DNA from 2 places in the Vibrio sp. KUL78 genome. Region 2 is predicted to be linked to the other one. Evidence: predicted binding sites of a transcription regulator. Region 2 holds the regulator's gene; the other holds the start of a gene.

What was found. The regulator CRP, encoded in region 2, controls carbon source genes, mostly activating them, when cyclic AMP is high. The targets are predictions, from matches to a motif close to TGTGANNNNNNTCACA.
Region 1: pyrG (CTP synthase) is a predicted target of CRP. The motif match lies at 2,539-2,554, and genes of this name have one in related genera.

What each region holds. Positions count from the first base shown of each region.
Region 1 is NZ_AP045837.1:3,107,500-3,113,001, reverse strand. Features, by position in the region: gene relA (GTP diphosphokinase) at 1-1,436, shown strand, start outside; gene mazG (nucleoside triphosphate pyrophosphohydrolase) at 1,671-2,477, shown strand; gene pyrG (CTP synthase) at 2,640-4,280, shown strand; gene eno (phosphopyruvate hydratase) at 4,357-5,502, shown strand, end outside.
Region 2 is NZ_AP045837.1:3,241,440-3,246,941, reverse strand. Features, by position in the region: partial or broken gene astD (succinylglutamate-semialdehyde dehydrogenase) at 1-773, shown strand, start outside; gene AC6I8Y_RS15115 (DUF1338 domain-containing protein) at 784-1,575, shown strand; gene crp (cAMP-activated global transcriptional regulator CRP) at 1,649-2,281, opposite strand; gene AC6I8Y_RS15105 (phosphoribulokinase) at 2,525-3,394, opposite strand; gene AC6I8Y_RS15100 (YheU family protein) at 3,522-3,734, opposite strand; gene AC6I8Y_RS15095 (hydrolase) at 3,808-4,785, opposite strand; gene AC6I8Y_RS15090 (aminotransferase-like domain-containing protein) at 4,782-5,502, opposite strand, start outside.

The sequences.
Region 1 (5,502 bases), 130 kb from region 2:
AGAAGAAGAGTCTGGATTTTGACGAGCTGTTTGACGTGCGCGCGGTGCGAATCATCGCTGAGCGTTTGCAAGACTGTTACGCCGCTCTAGGTGTAGTACACACCAAATACAAGCACTTACCTAGCGAGTTTGACGATTACGTCGCTAACCCTAAACCGAATGGTTACCAATCGATTCATACCGTGATCTTGGGGCCTGAAGGCAAAACCATTGAAATCCAGATCCGTACCAAGCAGATGCACGAAGACTCCGAGTTGGGTGTTGCCGCGCACTGGAAGTACAAGGAAGGCGGCAGCGGCGGTCGCAGCGGCTACGATGAGAAGATCACTTGGCTGCGTAAACTACTCGACTGGCAAGAAGAGATGTCAGACTCTGGCGAGATGCTTGATGAGCTTCGCAGTCAGGTGTTTGATGATCGCGTCTATGCCTTTACACCGCGTGGTGATGTGGTCGACCTACCAATGGGCGCGACTCCGCTTGATTTCGCTTACCACATTCACTCTGAAGTGGGACACCGCTGCATTGGTGCGAAAGTAGCCGGACGTATTGTTCCGTTTACTCATAAGCTCGCAATGGGTGATCAGGTTGAGATCATCACGGCGAAAGAGCCAAACCCATCTCGTGACTGGTTGAACCCATCACTTGGCTTTGTGCACTCTGGCCGAGCTCGCGCCAAGATCAATGCCTGGTTTAGAAAGCAAAGCCGCGAAAAGAACTTAGAAGCGGGTCGTGAGATCCTTGAAGGAGAGCTGGCTAAGATCGGCGCGACACTCAAAGATGCTGAGCAATATGCCTTGAAGCGCTTTAACGTAAACTCGGCGGACGAGCTGTATGTCGGTATCGGCAGTGGCGATCTGCGTATCAATCAGATCATCAACCACATCAACGCTTTGGTGAACAAGCCAACGGCGGAAGAAGAAGATCAGCAAGCGCTAGAAAGATTGCAAGAGTCTGAGAATAAAGCTCCCGCACAAAGCCGCCCGCATAAAGATGCAGTGGTGGTGGAAGGTGTCGATAACCTAATGACTCACTTAGCGCGTTGCTGTCAGCCAATTCCAGGCGATCAGATAAAAGGCTATATCACCCAAGGACGCGGTATCTCAGTGCACCGCGCGGACTGTGAGCAGCTTGAAGAGCTTAGTCATCACGCACCAGAGCGTATTATCGATACGGTATGGGGCAGCGGATTTGTTGGTTCATACATCTTAACGATTCGTGTTGAGGCGATGGAGCGTGGCGGTCTACTGAAAGACATCACCACCTTGCTGACCAACGAAAAGATTAAGGTGACTAGCATGAAGAGTCGCAGTGATTACAAGCGTCAGCTATCTATCATGGATTTTGATCTGGAAGTGAACAATATTGAGGTATTGTCGCGCGTGACCAAGCGTATTGAGCAGATTAAAGATGTGATGAATGTGAAGCGGTTGGGGTAGTTGGGCGTATTATTTTGAGCTTGGCGCTTTTACCCCTCCCAGCCTCCCCTAAATAGGGAGGAGCATGCGAATGACAGGCGATGCGACGCTAGGAGCTAGCCTTCTGTTCTCCCCCTAAATAGGGGGAGCTAGAGGGGGTAAAAAACCGCGCGCTCCCAACCCTTTACAAACCAAAAAACAATAACCAAGGGCGAGTGCTACCACACTCGCCCTTGTCGTAACCAGGAACCCAACATGACCCAACCTATAGACCAACTCCTCACAATCATGGCTCAGCTCCGCGACGAAGAAAAAGGCTGCCCATGGGACAGAAAACAAACCTTCGAAACCATTGTTCCTCACACCATCGAAGAGACCTTTGAGGTGGTGGATGCCATCCACAACAAAGACTGGCCGAACCTAAAAGAAGAGCTGGGTGACTTGCTGTTCCAAGTCATCTTCTACAGTCAGATGGCGAAAGAGCAGGGGCTGTTTGATTTTAATGAGGTGGTAGAAGGGCTTAACGAGAAGCTTACCCGCCGCCATCCGCACGTTTTTTCTGACGTTGAGTTTGAAGATGAAGCGGCGATCAACGCCAACTGGGAAGCAGAGAAACAGAAGGAAAAAGCGCAACTAGGCAAAACCGCGCAAAGTATTCTAGACTCAATACCACAGTCGCTTCCTGCACTTTCTAAAGCCAACAAAATACAGAAACGTTGCGCAAAATTTGGCTTCGATTGGGACGCGCTTGGGCCTGTGGTTGAGAAGGTTCAAGAAGAGATCGAAGAGGTCGTTGAAGAAGCGATACAAGTCGATGTAAACGAAGACAAACTGGAAGAAGAAGTGGGCGATTTGCTGTTTGCCGCAGTGAACCTTTCTCGTCATTTGAAGAAAGATCCTGAAGTGGCGCTGCGAAAAGCTAATGACAAATTTGCACGCCGATTTAAGGGTGTAGAAGCTCGTGTTGCGGGCGAAGGTAAGTTATTGACAGACTTTAGCCTTAACGAGCTAGATGCGTTTTGGAATGATGTAAAAAAACAAGAAAACAGCTCGGATTTGTGAACCACTTCTCGCTGGTGTAAGTTTCTACTATTGATTTGAAGCAAAAAATAAAAATTTTGAATGTGATAAGTTTCACGTTGTGGCGGTAAAGGGCTTCTGGTATATTTGCATCCCGTCCAGAAGAAATCCATTTTCCCTCATTCAACCAACTTCAGGTTAAACATGACGACAAATTATATTTTTGTTACTGGCGGGGTAGTATCCTCTCTAGGTAAAGGTATTGCAGCAGCATCTCTTGCAGCAATTTTAGAAGCACGTGGTCTTAAAGTGACCATGATGAAGCTTGACCCTTACATCAACGTTGATCCAGGCACAATGAGCCCAACTCAGCACGGTGAAGTGTTCGTCACGGAAGATGGCGCTGAAACTGACCTTGACCTTGGTCACTACGAGCGTTTCATCCGTACCAAGATGACAAAACGCAACAACTTTACTGCTGGTCGTGTTTACGCTGACGTTCTACGTAAAGAGCGTCGTGGTGACTACCTAGGTGCGACTATTCAGGTTATCCCACACATCACAAACGCTATTAAAGATCGTGTAATCGCTGGTTCTGAAGGCCATGACGTTGCGATCGTTGAAGTTGGTGGCACCGTTGGTGATATCGAATCTCTACCATTTATGGAAGCAATCCGTCAGCTAGCGGTTGAGCTTGGTCGTGAGCGTGCAATGTTCATGCACCTTACTCTCGTTCCTTACCTAGCAGCAGCGGGCGAAGTGAAAACTAAGCCAACGCAGCACTCTGTAAAAGAGCTTCTATCTATCGGTATCCAACCAGATATTCTTGTTTGCCGTAGCGATCGCATGATCCCTGCAAACGAGCGTAAGAAGATCGCTCTGTTCTGTAACGTATCAGAGAAAGCGGTTATCTCAATGAAGGATGTAGACTCTATCTACAAGATCCCTCAGCTTATCAAATCGCAAGGTCTTGACGATCTTGTTTGTACTCGCTTTGGCATCAACGCTCCAGAAGCTGACCTATCTGAATGGGAACAGGTTATCTACGAAGAAGCGAACCCAACGGGTGAAGTTGTTATCGGTATGGTTGGTAAGTACATTGAGCTTCCAGATGCGTACAAGTCGGTGAACGAAGCGCTTAAGCACGCTGGTCTTAAGAACCGTCTGAACGTGAAGATCAAGTACGTTGACTCACAAGATGTTGAGAGCAAAGGTGAAGAAGCACTAGCAGGTCTAGACGCTATCCTTGTACCAGGTGGCTTTGGCGATCGTGGTGTAGAAGGTAAGATCCGCGCAGCTCAATACGCACGTGAGAACAAAGTACCTTACCTAGGTATCTGTCTAGGGATGCAAGTGGCGCTTATCGAATACGCTCGTAACGTAGCGGGCATGGAAGGCGCACATTCAACAGAATTTAACAAAGAGACGAAATACCCTGTGGTAGGCTTGATCACAGAGTGGGTTGATGGTGAAGGTAAAGTTGAAGAACGTACTGAAACCTCAGACCTTGGCGGTACAATGCGTCTAGGTTCTCAGCTGTGTCACCTTGAGAAAGGCACAAAAGCTTTCGAACTATACGGCAACGCGAAGATCCACGAGCGTCACCGTCACCGCTATGAAGTGAACAACGTACTTCGTCCTCAGATTGAAAAAGCAGGTCTTAAAGTTTCTGGTCTGTCAGCAGACAAGAAACTGGTTGAAGTGATCGAGAACCCAGCACACCCATGGTTTGTAGCTGCGCAGTTCCACCCAGAATTCACTTCAACACCACGCGATGGTCACCCACTGTTCTCTGGCTTTGTTAAGGCAGCAGGTGAGTACCAGCGCGGTACTGAAGAAGAGTAAAAAGGATACGGGCGGCAGCGAAGGTTAGTGCGGCTGCCCTAAATTTGACATTTATATTTAATGAGAGGAAACATTAATGTCTAAGATCGTTAAAGTTCTAGGTCGTGAAATCATCGACTCACGTGGTAACCCAACTGTTGAAGCTGAAGTTCACCTAGAAGGCGGTTTCGTAGGTATGGCTGCGGCTCCATCTGGCGCATCTACTGGTTCTCGCGAAGCTCTTGAGCTACGTGACGGTGACAAAGCACGTTTCCTAGGTAAAGGTGTTCTTAAAGCTGTTGAAGCTGTGAACGGTGCAATCGCTGAAGCTCTAGTTGGTAAAGACGCTAAAGCTCAAGCTGACGTTGACCAAGTAATGATCGACCTAGACGGTACTGAAAACAAGTCTAAGTTCGGCGCGAACGCTATCCTAGCTGTTTCTCTAGCAAACGCTAAAGCTGCTGCAGCGGCTAAAGGCATGCCTTTGTTCGAGCACATCGCTGAGCTAAACGGTACTGCTGGTCAGTTCTCTATGCCTCTACCAATGATGAACATCATCAACGGTGGTGAGCACGCAGACAACAACGTTGACATCCAAGAGTTCATGATCCAACCAGTTGGTGCTAAGACTCTTAAAGAAGGTCTACGTATCGGTGCAGAAGTATTCCACAACCTAGCTAAAGTTCTTAAGTCTAAAGGCTACAGCACTGCAGTTGGTGACGAAGGTGGTTTCGCTCCTAACCTTAAGTCTAACGCTGAAGCTCTAGAAGTTATCGCAGAAGCTGTTGCTGCTGCTGGTTACGAACTAGGTAAAGACGTAACTCTAGCTATGGACTGTGCAGCATCTGAGTTCTTCGACAAAGAAGCTGGCATCTACAACATGAAGGGCGAAGGTAAGACTTTCTCTTCTGAAGAGTTCAACCACTACCTAGCTGAGCTTGCTAACCAATTCCCAATCGTTTCTATCGAAGACGGTCTAGACGAGTCTGACTGGGATGGCTTCAAGCACCAAACTGAACTACTAGGTGACAAGCTTCAACTAGTAGGTGACGACCTATTCGTTACTAACACTAAGATCCTTGCTGAAGGTATCGAGAAAGGCGTAGCTAACTCTATCCTTATCAAGTTCAACCAAATCGGTTCTCTAACTGAGACTCTAGCTGCTATCAAGATGGCTAAAGACGCAGGTTACACAGCTGTAATCTCTCACCGTTCTGGCGAAACTGAAGATGCAACTATCGCT
Region 2 (5,502 bases):
TCGTCAATTTGCTGGTCAACCTGGAAAGATGCTGGCGCTTGAGATGGGCGGTAACAACCCACTTGTTGTCAGTGAAGCGTTTGGTGATATTGATGCAGCGGTGTACACCATTTTGCAATCAGCCTACATCAGTGCCGGACAGCGTTGTACCTGCGCACGACGCCTTTATGTGCCATTTGGTGAAAAAGGTGATCAATTAGTAGAAAGCTTAGTGTCAGCCATTAAGAAGATTCGCATTGATGAGCCGTTTGCAGAGCCAGCGCCATTTATGGGACCGCAGATCTCAGAGCAGGCCGCTGACCATATTATTGCAGCGCAAGCTGAACTGGTGAAGCTGGGCGGTAAGAGCTTAGTCGAAGCAAAACGCTTGAATGCGGCGTTCGTAACCCCCAGCACTACTAGATGCGACAGATATCGCTGAGCTTCCTGATGAAGAGTACTTTGGGCCGCTGCTACAACTGGTGCGCTACGAGACCCTAGAGCAAGCGGTAGAACTGGCTAACGACACTCGATTTGGTCTATCGGCAGGTCTTATCTCAGAGCGCGATGAGGAGTGGCAATACTTCACAGACCACATCCGAGCAGGCATTGTAAACCGTAACCGTCAGCTCACGGGCGCGAGCGGTGATGCGCCATTTGGTGGCCCAGGTGCTTCTGGTAACCTTCGCCCAAGTGCGTTCTACGCAGCGGATTACTGTGCTTACCCTATGGCATCAATGGAAGGCGATAACACCGTTCTTCCTGCGACCTTGAGCCCTGGCATCGAACTATAAGGAGTGGGTTATGACTGTTGACGCGTTATTTGACCATTTGTGGCAAGACTACATTACTCGCTTATGTCCTTCAGCTCACAAGGTTCATGACTTGCTGAGAGAAGATGAGTCTCTCATCAATGACCATATTGCTCTGCGAACCTTTAATGTCGCACCGCTCGGTATCGACACGCTGGCTAAGCCGTTTCTAGACCTTGGTTACGAGGTGAGTGGCCATTACGATTTTGAATCCAAAAAGCTGACCGCGATTCACCTAGAACATAGCAATGCTCTGCTTCCTAAGGTGTTTATCAGCGAATTGCGAGTGGAAGAGTGCTCTCAATCGCTACAAGATATCGTGGCTAAGCTAGTGGCGCAGGTGGACAGTGCTAAGCTAACTTCTGCTGAGTTCTTATATGGTGGCCGCTTGTGGGATCTAAGCTATCAAGACTTCCAAACACTGGCGCAAGAAAGTGAGTACGCTTCATGGCTTGCCGCTCATGGTTATGGCGCGAATCACTTTACGGTGAGCGTGAACCAGCTTGATCGCTTTGCAGAGGTTGTTGGCGTAAACCAGCACCTTCGTGATGCAGGATTTGCGATAAATGAATCGGGTGGCGAGGTAAAAGGCTCACCAGAGGTTCTTTTGGAGCAATCCTCGACGATGGCAGACAAAGTGTCCGTGGCATTTACTGATGGTGACCAGGTGATTCCTGGTGGCTTCTATGAGTTTGCCAAGCGTTACCAGCTAGCCGATGGCAGTTACTATCAAGGTTTTGTTGCTGCATCGGCGGACAAAATTTTTGAGAGTACGCATCAGTAGTCTCCAAAAATAACAAACCCCAAAAATAAAAAAAGCCACCTGAAGGTGGCTTTTTAAATCTTGCGACGCGCTCTTAACGAGTACCGTAAACCACGATAGTCTTACCGTGTGCAGAAATCAGGTTCTGCTCTTCTAGCATCTTAAGAATACGACCTACTGTCTCACGAGAACAACCAACGATTTGGCCAATCTCTTGACGAGTGATCTTGATTTGCATGCCGTCTGGGTGAGTCATTGCATCTGGTTGCTTCGCTAGGTTTAGTAGCGTCTGTGCAATACGACCCGTTACGTCTAGGAACGCTAGGTCACCTACTTTTTGGCTAGTCACTTGTAGACGACTTGCCATCTGAGCAGATAAGCGCATTAGAATGTCTGGGTTAACTTGGATAAGCTGACGGAACTTCTTGAATGAGATTTCCGCAACTTCACAAGGTGATTTTGCTCGTACCCATGCTGTACGTTCTTGGTCTTCTTCGAACAGGCCTAGTTCACCAATGAAGTCACCTTGGTTAAGGTAAGACAAGATCATCTCTTTGCCTTCTTCATCTTTGATAAGTACCGCTACAGAACCTTTTACGATGTAGTAAAGCGTCTCTGCTTTCTCGCCCGCGTGGATAAGCGTGCTCTTCGATGGATACTTGTGAATGTGGCAGTGTGAAAGGAACCACTCTAACGTTGGGTCGGTTTGAGGTTTACCTAGAACCATATATCTTACTTCCTCTGCAGGGTATGCTTGCTGCTTTCCATATTTGTTAGCAAGCCCGTTTGTTAAGACTTACTAGCATAAAAGCACTTTGAAGATGGCGCAAGCGATCTTCTGTTTCAAAGAAATAGTATCCTTTTTTGCGCCACTTTTCTTGATTTTAATCGTGTCATAAGCCCATTTATCTATACAAAACTGTGCACATGATCACGGTATAAAAAATCATCGAGATTCGGCTCACAAAACCTAACCTATTTTGCCGGTTTCTATGAGCTGTTGAAGTATTGGTCTGACGATTAATTCCATCGCAAAACTCATCTTACCCCCTGGGACCACTATGGTGTTGTGGCGAGACATAAATGAGCCATCAATCATGGCGAGCAGGTAAGGGAAATCGACGTTCTTGATACCACGCAGGCGAATCACCACAAAACTCTCATCCAAACTCGGAATGCCTTTGGCGTTGAGCGGGTTGGAGGTATCGACGGTTGGCACGCGCTGGAAGTTAATGTGAGTGCGCGAAAACTGTGGCGTGATATAGCTTAAGTAGTCATCCATTGAGCGAACAATCGAATCGGTGACCGCCTCTCTTGAGTGGCCGCGATCGCGGGTATCTCGGACAAACTTTTGAATCCACTCAAGGTTAACGATAGGCACCATGCCAATGAGTAGGTCAACGTGCTGAGCGGCATTCACATCACCGTCGACGACGCCGCCATGCAGGCCTTCGTAAAACAGTACATCGCTATTTTCTGGCAGGTCTTGCCATGGGGTAAAGGTGCCTGGCATTTGGTTGTAGGGTACGGCTTCATCAAAGGTATGCAGGTAGCGGCGAAACTGACCTGTACCATTTTGCCCATAGTTGCGAAAAAACTCTTCTAGGGCGGGGAAGTCGTTGGCTTGAGGCCCAAAGTAACTGATGTGTTTACCTTGCTCTTTCGCCTTGCGGATCTCGATATCCATCTCTGGACGCGTAAAGCGGTGAAAACTGTCACCTTCAATAAACGCAGGCTTGACGCTCATCATGTTGAACATCTTGCGGAATGCTTCTGACGTTGTTGTCGTTCCAGCTCCAGAGGAGCCCGTTACAGCAATGATCGGGTGTTTTGCTGACATAACACTTCCTGTGTATTTGTAATTGTCGTTATAAATTTGCTAACTCACATAAGGAGTTAGACCTTGTGGGCCAATTTCAGTTCAATAGCCTTTCAATATAGCAGCTACTTACGTCGCTACCGAAAAATTACAGCGAGCGACGAGATTTAATGTCGACGGTCTCGTGCAGCTCAGAGAACACGATGACGGCTTCACCGCTTTCGAGTTGGTTGCGAACATGGCGAACCTTGTCGTCTAGCGACACTTCCGACTCACCATAGTCGGTGCCTTCTCGCAGCACGAACTCTTTAATAAGGTTATCCAGCGTATCTGCGTCAATTTGTTGCCATGGGATGATCATAAATACCTCTCAATTCTATGACCGCACGATTATACCACTGCTGATTCACAAAGGGAGTGGTTGCTCTTTTTGGCTAGTCAATCAGATGCTGGTAATAACTTGGCAGGGTCTCTTCTAACCAAAAACGCGGGCGCCTGAGACTGCCAGTCATAAAACCGACATGACCACCACGTTCAAGCAATTGGTAGTCGATATGGTTTGGAAGTGTAAAGTTTGGAATGACCTCGTGTGTCATAAAGGGGTCATCCTTGGCATGAATAAACTGAGTCGGTACCGTGATTTCTCGTAGGCGAGGTAGACCAGAGCAGCGCTGATAATAGTCATCGGCATCTTTGAATCCATGCAGAGGTGCTGTGATCAAATCATCGAACTCGTAGAGTTTTTTCATGTTCTTGATGCGCTCTTCGGTCAGCCCGAGGACTTCGCTCAGTAGATGGAGTTTGTTAAGCGCATTCTTTTTCATTGAGCTGAGCAGGTAAGAGCGATAGACCTTAGAGAAGCCTTGCTCTATACGTCTTGCGCACGCTGCGAGGTCGAGCGGGGCAGAGATGACGGTTGCGCCATTCAGCTTAGTATCATCACCATAGTGCGCAAGATAGTTGGTGAGCATATTGCCGCCAAGGGAAATGCCTATGGCAACCTTTTTACTATTTGGGTAACGATGATCCAAAAGCTCAATGAACTGTCTTGCGTCACCAATCTCACCGGAATGATAAGCCCTGGCAAGTCGATTCGGATTCGGCCCACAGCCGCGAAAATGCATCATGACGGACAGCCAGCCCTGCTTAGCAAAGGCGTGCATCAGTCCATTTGCATAGGGGCTGTAAAAGCACCCTTCTAAGCCATGGAATAAAATGAACACAGGCTTGCCTTGGGCACTTTTTCCATGGGGATCTTCACTCCATGCCAACTCGACAAAATCTCCATCTGGGGTGTCGAGCGTTTCCCAAATTGGCTCAAACAGCGCTTTGCGACGCACAAAGCGTGGGATAAGCGTTTGGATGTGTGGATTGGCTAGCCCCTTGGCGGCGATAAAGTGTTTGCTGCTCATAACGTAAATTCACTTACGGGATTGGATTGTAGTAATGTTTTTAAAGTATCTACGCCTAATTGTAGCTGCTCGATCGTTTGAGGTGAGCTCAGCGACAAGCGCACCGCAGGCGCGACTGAACTGCCAGGAGGTGCGAATAGCTCGCCCGATTTGACGATAACCCCTTGCTCTGCTGCTCTGCTGACAAACTCACTCAGTCGCCAGTGCTCAGGTAGAGTTAGCCAAACATGAAACCCACCTTGCTGGTAACGAAGGTCAAACTCGCTCAGTGCGTCTACTGCAACAGCGATGCGCTTTTTCATCTCATTGTGAATGATGGTGAGGTTACGCTCAGCATCACCTGAGGTCAGCATCTCACAGGTGAGTGCTGTGAGCAGCGGGCTTATCATCCAGCTGTGGTTTTGCAGTGTCATCACTAGGTGCTGATGAAGTTTTTCTGGAGCGCTCACATAACCCACTCGCAAACCCGGTGCGAGACATTTAGAGAAAGCACCAATATGGATAACCCGCTCAGGCGCGAAGTTCACCATAGGTGCTGGCGCTTGTTCTAGCAGCAGACTGTTGATCTCATCTTCAATCACGTAGACATCATAGGACTCACAGATACGCAAGATATCGCGGCGGCGCTCTTCAGGCATAATGGCGGTGGTTGGGTTCTGCAGCGTGGGCGTTAAGTAGATAAAACGCGGAGAGTAGCGCTGGCAGCATACCTCTAGA